DNA from 4 places in the Shinella yambaruensis genome. Region 1 is predicted to be linked to each of the others. Evidence: predicted binding sites of a transcription regulator. Region 1 holds the regulator's gene; each other region holds the start of a gene.
What was found. Region 1 encodes LexA, which represses DNA repair genes until DNA is damaged. Its sites were predicted from a motif close to TGTTCNNNNTGTGTTCNG; they were not measured.
Positions count from the first base shown of each region.

Region 2: WMC41_RS12730 (ribonuclease) is a predicted target of LexA. The motif match lies at 1,060-1,077, and genes of this name have one in related genera.
Region 3: WMC41_RS30945 (ImuA family protein) is a predicted target of LexA. The motif match lies at 1,294-1,311, and genes of this name have one in related genera.
Region 4: parE (DNA topoisomerase IV subunit B) is a predicted target of LexA. The motif match lies at 1,046-1,063, and genes of this name have one in related genera.

Region 1 covers NZ_CP150638.1:1,754,665-1,756,865, reverse strand. Annotated here, with positions in the region: gene WMC41_RS08715 (molybdopterin molybdotransferase MoeA) at 1-862, shown strand, start outside; gene lexA (transcriptional repressor LexA) at 961-1,680, shown strand; gene WMC41_RS08705 (ComEC/Rec2 family competence protein) at 1,671-2,201, opposite strand, start outside.
Region 2 covers NZ_CP150638.1:2,577,943-2,580,143, forward strand. Annotated here, with positions in the region: gene ettA (energy-dependent translational throttle protein EttA) at 1-100, opposite strand, end outside; gene WMC41_RS12730 (ribonuclease) at 276-1,043, opposite strand; gene WMC41_RS12735 (alpha/beta fold hydrolase) at 1,233-2,192, shown strand; gene WMC41_RS12740 (DMT family transporter) at 2,189-2,201, shown strand, end outside.
Region 3 covers NZ_CP150642.1:289,280-291,480, forward strand. Annotated here, with positions in the region: gene WMC41_RS30940 (Y-family DNA polymerase) at 1-561, opposite strand, end outside; gene WMC41_RS30945 (ImuA family protein) at 482-1,234, opposite strand; gene ligD (DNA ligase D) at 1,679-2,201, shown strand, end outside.
Region 4 covers NZ_CP150638.1:1,932,685-1,934,885, reverse strand. Annotated here, with positions in the region: gene parE (DNA topoisomerase IV subunit B) at 1-1,041, opposite strand, end outside; gene WMC41_RS09570 (alpha/beta hydrolase) at 1,319-2,201, shown strand, end outside.

The sequences.
Region 1 (2,201 bases):
CATCCGCACAACCTTCCTCACCCCGAAGGGCCGCCACATCCGTCCCCGCGGCCAGGATTTCTCCGAGGGCGAGGTCGTCCTGAAGTCCGGCGACGTGCTCGATGCCGGCCGGCTGACCGTGGCGGCGGCGATGAACCACCCCGTCTTGCCGGTCTATGCCCGCCCCCGCATCGCCCTGCTCGCCACCGGCGACGAGCTCGTCCCGCCCGGCACGCCGCCCGGCGCCAGCCAGATCATCGCCTCCAACACCTACGGCGTCGCCGCCCTCGCCCGGGAGGCCGGCGCCGAGGTGATCGACCTCGGCATCGTTCGCGACGACAGGCAGGCGCTGCTGGAGGCCGTGCGCCACGCGCTGACGCAGGATATCGACGTGCTCGTCACGCTCGGCGGCGCCTCCGTCGGGGATTTCGACCTCGTGCAGCCCGTGCTCGGCGAGGCGGGCATGGAACTCGATTTCTGGCGCATCGCCATGCGCCCGGGAAAACCCCTGATGGTCGGCCGGCTCGGCGCGGTCCAGGTGGTGGGCCTGCCCGGCAATCCCGTTTCGAGCCTCGTCTGCTCGCATCTCTTCCTCGCCCCCCTCGTGCGCCGCCTCGCCCGCCTGCCGGCGAAAGACCGGCAACGTCCGGCCGTCGCCGCCGTGCCGCTCAGGGAGAACGACCACCGGCAGGACTATGTCCGCGCGCGCATCGCCCGCGGCCCCGCCGGCGAACTGCTCGTCACGCCCCTCGACAAGCAGGATTCCTCGATGATGAAGGCGTTCGCCGTCTCCGAAGGCCTGCTCGTGCGCCCGCCCCACGCCCCGGCGGCCCCGGCGGGCACGCCCTGCGCGGTTCTTCTCCTGCGCGAACCTGCCGCCTGAACAGTACTATTATTGTTTCAGCAACCCCTTGCGGAACACATATGGAACAGATAGTGTCTGTTCTGGATTTGTTTCACACGATTCTCGGTGGAGGGGCCATGCTCACGCGCAAACAACAGGAACTTCTCCTGTTCATTCATGAACGGATGAAGGAGTCCGGCATTCCCCCCTCCTTTGACGAGATGAAGGATGCGCTGGATCTCGCCTCCAAGTCCGGCATCCACCGCCTCATCACGGCGCTGGAGGAGCGCGGCTTCATCCGGCGCCTGCCCAACCGGGCCCGCGCGCTGGAGGTGATCAAGCTTCCCGAGGCCTATACCCAGAGCCTGCAGCCGCGCCGCGGCTTTTCGCCGGCGGTCATCGAGGGCAGCCGCGGCAAGCAGGCCCCGGCCGCCGCCCCGCCGCAGCGCACGCCGATCGCGGAGATCCCGTCTTCCGTCTCCGTACCGGTCATGGGCCGCATCGCCGCCGGCGTGCCGATCTCCGCCATCCAGAACAACACGCATGACATCACCGTGCCGGCCGAGATGATCGGCAACGGCGAGCACTATGCGCTGGAGGTCAAGGGCGACTCGATGATCGAGGCCGGCATTCTCGACGGCGACACGGTCATCATCCGCAATGCCAGCAGCGCCAATCCCGGTGAAATCATCGTGGCGCTTGTCGACGACGAGGAGGCGACCTTGAAGCGCTTCCGCCGCAAGGGCGCGTCCATCGCGCTCGAAGCGGCAAATCCCGCCTACGAGACCCGTATCTTCGGGCCGGACCGCGTGAAGATCCAGGGCAAGCTGGTCGGCCTCATCCGCCGCTACAACTGATCCTTCGGAAGATCGAAGGTGCCGGTGCGCCAGTCATAGGTGCGATGGCGGGACCACGGCCGGTTTAGGCTTTCGACGGCCGGCGTGATATCGGCCCCGGAGAGAGCGCCGGATGCGCCTTCAGGATCCGGCCGGATCTCAAGGGCGCCGGTTCGCCTCAGATGACGCGCCGTCACCAGGCGGGCGCCCGAACGGCAGACCTCCAGCCGGAGGGCAAAGGGAACGACGACGAGATCGGCGGCGTCGCAGGCCGTGCCCAGGAAGGCGACGTCGTCCAGGGTGACGATCCGCCAGCCGCTCGGCGAGACGGCGGCGCAGAATGCCTTTGCCTCGCAAACGAAATTGTCGCCCTCTCTCGCCGCCGTGAAAGCCGCGGCCATGGCGTCCCTCGCCTTTTGCCGGTCGGCCTTGCGCCGGGGCCGTTTCCGGTCTCCGGTTGCACCGGAGGGCTCGCCCGCGTCCTCGATAGTCAATCCCGCGCTCCGGCGGATGTCCGGTTTTGCAAGATCGCCGAGCCGGAG
Region 2 (2,201 bases), 820 kb from region 1:
TGGCGTCCGGATAGAACGACAGATGGATGTTCTCGAGGATCTTCTTGTTGCCATAGGCCTTGTTGAGCCCCGACATGTGGTAGATGAACTGACGTGCCATGAAAACGCGCTCCGGATCGGACAAATTTGCCCGCTATGTAGGCGAATTCTCCGCCCGCGGCAATCTGAGAAAGCCGCATCGCGCCCCGGGGCGGAAACACCGCCCCGCATCGCCGTGACACTCTCCGCGGCAGCAGAGCAGTCCAGATCGGCGCGGCATCGCCCGTCCGTCGCCCCTACCCCGCCTGCCCCGCGCCCGTTACCCCCTCGGTGCAGCGGGACTTCGTCGGCGAGGCCGCGGCGATGCGGTCCGCGAGCGTCGGCGCGTCGCCGGCAAGGCCGATGGTGAGGCCGGTCACGACGGGCCTGCCGTCCGTCTTGCGGCAGGTCAGGCGCACCCGCTCGCCGGCCCCCGCCCCGAAGGCGGCGTCGAAGGCGGCGCGGACTTCGGCAAGGGTGATCGCCGCCCCCGCCTTCTGCGTGAAGAGCGCGCGCACCGGCGAGGCGTTGAGCGCGTCGAGCAGGTCGAGCGAGCGGCTGTAGTAGACCTCCGGCGAGGCGGCGACGCAGCTGCCGCTGCGCAGCCATTGCTGGCGGTCGAGGCCGAGGCGCGCGGCGGGCATCGCGGCCATCAGGCGCGCCTTCGTGCCGGAAGCGAGCACGATATCCGGCAGCTCCGTCCACTTGCCCTTGCGCGCCTGCTGCTTGAGGCCCGCCTCGACGCCGCAATAGCTCTTGCGCAGCTGGAAGCGGCTGAGCAGCGAGAACTGCCGGGCGGCCGGCGCGTCCACGGAGAAATCCGCGCAGCCGCGGCTTTTCGGCCGGGCGGCGCAGTAGCCCGCCTGCCAGCTGACGGATAGGACCTCGCGCGCGCCGCCGCCTGCCGGCACCGTCTGCGCGGCGGCGGGACGGGAACCGGCAGCCAGCGTGAGACACGCGAGAAGCAACGGCAGGACGGCAAGGAAAACGACGGCTTTGAAAGTCAGTGCGGCATTGGTCGTCATGACCGGCTCCCCCAACGAGAACAAAACGAGATCATTTACAACCAAAGATCCGGAAAATGCAACCATGAATCGGAAAAAACGCGACATGCGGGAGAAAATCGAAAAATACACGCCGCATCCCATTGTCTTTCAACGGCAAATCGCGTTGACCTTGCCAGAACGGGAGGGCCGAAACGGGAGGATGGACCGGTGTTTTCGCAGGTTTCGACGCTGCAAAGCCCGAGCGGGGCGAGCCTTGCGCTGCGGCACGAGGCTGCCCGGGGCGTTCCCCACGGCATCCTGCTGATCAGCCATGGCCTTGCCGAGCACAGCGCGCGATATGCGGCGTTCGCCGCGCGCCTGGCGGCGGAGGGGTTCCATGTCTATGCCCACGACCATCGCGGCCACGGCTTCACCAGCGCGCCGGATGCCCCGCGCGGCCAGTTCGCGCCGAAGGGCGGCATCGCCCGGGTGATCGCGGACATGCGCGCCGTGCGCGATCATGCGGCGGCACGGCATCCCGGCCTGCCGGTCGTGCTCTTCGGCCACTCGATGGGCGGGCTCATGGCGCTCGCCTTCGCCGAGGCACACCCCGGCGATATCGACGCGCTCGCCGTGTGGAACTCCAATCTCGAACCCGGGCTTGCCGGGCGCGTGGCGCAGGCCGTGCTGGCGGCAGAACGCATGCTGAAGGGATCGGACGTGCCGAGCGGCGCGCTGCCGCGCCTGACCTTCGGGGCCTGGGGCCGCTCCATCGCGAACCGCCGCACGGATTTCGACTGGCTGTCGCACGACCCGGCCGAGGTGGACGCCTATATCGCCGATCCCCGCTGCGGCTTCGACGTCAATGTCGCGATGTGGATCGACATCTTCGCCGTCACCTTCGCCAATGCCTCGGCACAAGGGCTTGCGCGCCTGCCGAGGCGGCTGCCGATCCATCTCGTCGGCGGCGAGGAGGACCCGGCGACGGATTTCGGCCGCGCCGTGCACGCCTTTGCCGGGCGACTGAAAAAATCGCGGCTTGAGGACGTCACGACAACCGTCTATCGCGGCATGCGTCACGAAACGCTCAAGGAGAGCCGGCCGCTCCGCGATCCCGCCGTCGACGCCTTTGCCGGCTGGTGCCGGCGGGTGGCCGACGCATGGACCTGCGCCCCGGAACACGCATGACCACATCCG
Region 3 (2,201 bases), on a different replicon from region 1:
GACCTCGCTGGGGAGGCGAAGCAGGGAAATCGGCAAGCGATCGACGGCGCGCGCCGTCTCACCCGAGGGCACGATGACGGTCTCGCGCGCGATCGCACGGGCGCAAGCGTGCGCCGCGCCCCAGGTGTCGGCGATGGCAACGCGGGCGGTGAGGGATTTGGCGCGGAACCGGTTCACGGTCGCGGTCAGCATGCTCTGCTCACCGCCCTGGAGGTGGTCGGCGCCTTCCGTATCCATCACAATCCCGTCGGGAAGATCCATGGCGACGATCGGCGAATATTGTGTCAGCGCCCAAAGCGTGATGCGTTCCAATGCTGCGGCGTCGGCCGCCGGATCGGTGCCGACGAGCATCAGGTCGCGAAAGAGCGCTTGTGCTTTCGCCGCCGGCATCCCGACTTTCACGCCGACCTTCCGCGCCGCCGCATCGGCCGCCGCAACCCAGCGCCGGGAACCGCTTCGAGCGATGACGGCGATCGGCTGCTCAGCGGGCAGCGACGGATCGGCCCGCCTGATCCTGTCGGTCGGCAGGTCCGGTAGATAGATCGATACGACCCGAGGCATCACAGGCTCCAACAATATACTCAGCGCACTCGCCCGCTTTCACGCGCATCAATTCCAACAACCAATTCGCCCGACCGACGGTGGCGACCGGCAAGTCCTCGGAGGGGAGGACGCTCACGCGCCATCGCGTGGTCGAGGCGGTCGGCTGGCCATAGTCGGAGGCTTCGGTCGGGCGGCGCCATCGCCGCACGACGATCGCCATCGCCCCCGTCTTTTCGGCGGCGAGCTGCAACCGGCGGCTTGCCACCATCGGCAATCGTACTAGCTCGGCGACGACGGCGCCGAGCCCGCCATAGGCAAGCGCCTCCTCGGCGTTGGCCAGGACATCCTCCTCCTTGTCGCTCTCGACGAAATAAACGCGGTCGGGATGAAGCCCCGCCTGCGCGAGCGCCGGAAAGAACAGGTCGGGACGCGTCAGGCACCAGACGATCGGTCCGGTCGTTCGAGCGGCAATGCCGGCGACGAACAGCGCGGCGGCCGCGCCGTCGACCGCTCCAGCACCACCCCCTGAGAATTCGTGGAGCGCACCATAGGCGAGACCTCCGCCCGGAAGGGCCGCGTCGATCTCCGCCACCTGAAACGGCAACGAACCAGCTTTGCGCGAGGCAGGGCTCTCCATCGAGGCGATGCGCTCTCTCAGCTCGGTTATCACCCTGTTTCGGGCAGCATTCATCGTTCACGGACTCCGAAGCGTTCGTGTTGGCAGGCGACGTCATGTCGTACAGGTCTAATTGTTCTGTATCTGTTCCTCGCGGCAAAAAGAGTCAAGCCACCCGAAAATAGGAAAATTGTCTTCGATTTTCGTCTGCCAGGGATTTTTGCTTGTGAATCATCGGGATGGGTTTCGCGAGATGGCCCCCTCTCACCGTGAAAAAAATTAGTATGCGATGGCAGAAGAGGTGACCGCTCGGTCCATGGCGGGCTCTTCCGCTGGGATAGTCAGGACGCTCGCGACGAGGCTGATCGCCATAACGCCGCCGAGCACCGTGTTCGGCGCACCGGCCACCTGCAAGCAAGCATCTTCGGCCGGCGCGATGACGAGGGAACAACTATCCTCTGCAGCGGGTTTTTCTGTCGACGCCGGGCGCCGGCAACGCGAATTGTATCGAGGTCGAAGATGGCGGCTGACAAGCTCTCAACCTACAAGAAGAAGCGGGACTTCAAGCAGACGCAGGAACCGAGCGGCGCGACCGCGGTCAAACCATCGAACCGGCGCCGCTTCGTCATCCAGAAGCACGACGCGACACGCCTTCATTACGATCTCCGCCTGGAACTGGACGGGGTCTTCAAATCGTGGGCCGTCACGAAAGGACCCTCGCTCGATCCGCATGAGAAAAGGCTGGCGGTCGAGGTCGAGGATCACCCGCTCGACTACGGCGATTTCGAAGGCACGATTCCCAAAGGCCAATACGGCGGCGGTACGGTGATGCTCTGGGATAGAGGCTACTGGGAGCCGGAAGGCAACAAGTCGCCGGAGGAGGCTCTCAGGAAGGGCGATTTCAAATTCGTGCTGCACGGCAAGCGCCTGCACGGTAGCTTCGTGCTGGTGCGGATGCGCAACGACCGCGACCGCGGCAAGCGGACCAACTGGTTGCTGATCAAGCACCACGACGAGCATTCCGTCGAAGAAAACGGCGCAG
Region 4 (2,201 bases), 180 kb from region 1:
ATAGTTCTTCAGGCCCTTGGTCAGCGCGATGCGCAGGCCAGCCTCGTGCGTGCCGCCGTCGGCCGTCGGGATGGTGTTGCAGTAGGAGTGGATCAGCGAATCGCCGCCGTACCAGGTGACGGCCCATTCCAGCGAGCCGTGGCCGCCGGATTTCTCGCTCTTGCCGGCGAAGATCTCGCGGGTGACGGTGTGCTCCTTGCCGAGCGTCGCCTGGAGGTAGTCCTTGAGGCCGCCGGGGAAGTGGAAGACGGCCTTTTCCGGCGTTTCGGAGCCTTCCGGCAGCAGCGCGGGGTCGCAGCTCCAGCGAATCTCGACGCCGCCGAAGAGATAGGCCTTCGAGCGGGCCATGCGGAAGACGCGTCCCGGATCGAAATGCGCGTGCGCGCCGAAAATCTCCGGGTCCGGGTGGAAGCGCACCTTCGTGCCGCGGCGGTTGTGCACGTCGCCGAGCTCTTCGAGCGGGCCGAGCGGCTTGCCGCGGGAAAAGCGCTGGCGGTAGAGCTTCTTGTTGCGCGCCACCTCCACTTCGAGAAGGTCGGAGAGGGCGTTGACGACGGAGACGCCGACGCCGTGCAGGCCGCCCGAGGTCTCGTAGGCCTTGCCGTCGAACTTGCCGCCGGCGTGCAGCACGGTGAGGATGACCTCCAGCGTGGATTTTCCCGGCATCTGCGGATGGTTTTCCACCGGAATGCCGCGGCCGTTGTCGGTGACGGTCAGAAAGCCCTCGGCATCGAGATTGACCTCGATGAAATTGGCGTGGCCGGCGACGGCCTCGTCCATCGAGTTGTCGATGACTTCGGCGAAGAGGTGGTGCAGCGCCTTCTCGTCCGTGCCGCCGATATACATGCCGGGGCGCATGCGGACCGGTTCGAGGCCTTCCAGCACGCGGATCGCCGAGGCGTCATAGCCGCCGGTGCCTTCGCTCGGCGGGGCGGGGCGTGCCTCGCGGGCAGGGGCGGCCGCCGCGACCGGCTTTTCGACCGGCGGCGCTGCGGGCTGGGAGGGCATGTTGGCGAAGAGGTCGTTGCTGTCGTCTTGCATGGGCCGTTCAGATTTTGTTCCGTTTGCCAGCTTTCCCGCCGGTCCATGGCGGACCGGGGTCTGGCGCAAAAGAGGTCATTGCGCGAATCACCTGCGACTCTGCCAGATTCCGCGGGCTTTCGCGATGCCGGGGCGGCGTGCCGTCCGTCCGTCGCGTGCGCCGCGGGGTGCTGTCACCCGGCCTGCAGGATGCGCCAAGCCGCGCCAACCGCCGGCGGAGGATTGCGTTGCGGGCGGGCGGATGGCAAGTATCGCTGCCTCCAGGGAGCCACAGTTCATGCGTCAGTCCACAGTTCATTGCCTTTCCCGGCTGGTTTTGGCCGCCTTGTTCGCCGGTTCCCTTACCGGCGAGGCGGCGGCGCTGAGCCTGAAACCCTGGAAGGACGACCTGTTCGGCTACGGCACGGTGGTGGAGACGGGCGACGACGGCGCGCTGAGGGTCGTCGACTACCAGGAACTGCGCGACATCAACGGCCGCGACCAGGTGCCGGAGCGCCGGGTGAAGGCGGCCTATGTCTCGACGGCGGTGAAGAAGGCGCAGAAGAACGCGACGATCGCCACGCCCGCCGGGCCGATCGATGTCGCGATGACCGGCAAGGCGGAGGGCGCGGCCTTCACCGTCATCTTCATCCACGGCCGCGGCGGCGACCGGCGGCTCGGCAACAACGACTGGAATTTCGGCGGCAACTTCAACCGGCTGAAGAACCTCGCCGCGCAGAACGGCGGGGTCTACTACGCACCGAGCGTGCCCTCCTTCGACGACAAGGGCGCGGCGCGGGTCTCCGGCCTCATCCTGACGGCCAAGGCGCTGTCGCCGGAGGCGTCGGTCATCCTCGCCTGCGCCTCGATGGGCAGCTTCATCTGCGCCCGCGTGGCGCGCGATCCGGCGGCGGTGAAGAGCCTTGCCGGCATGGTGCTGATGGGCGGGGCGGCCGATGGCGACTACGGCAGGACGCCGGCCTTCAAGGCGAAGCTGCCGGTCTTCTTCACCCATGGCGACAGCGACAGCGTCTATGCCGCGAACGACCAGATCGCGGTTTTCCGGCGCCTGCGCAAGGCCGGCGTGCCGGCGCGCTTCGTGCTGTTCCAGACCGGCGGCCACGGCACGCCCGTGCGCATGACCGACTGGCGCGAGACGCTCAACTGGCTGTTTGCGCAAT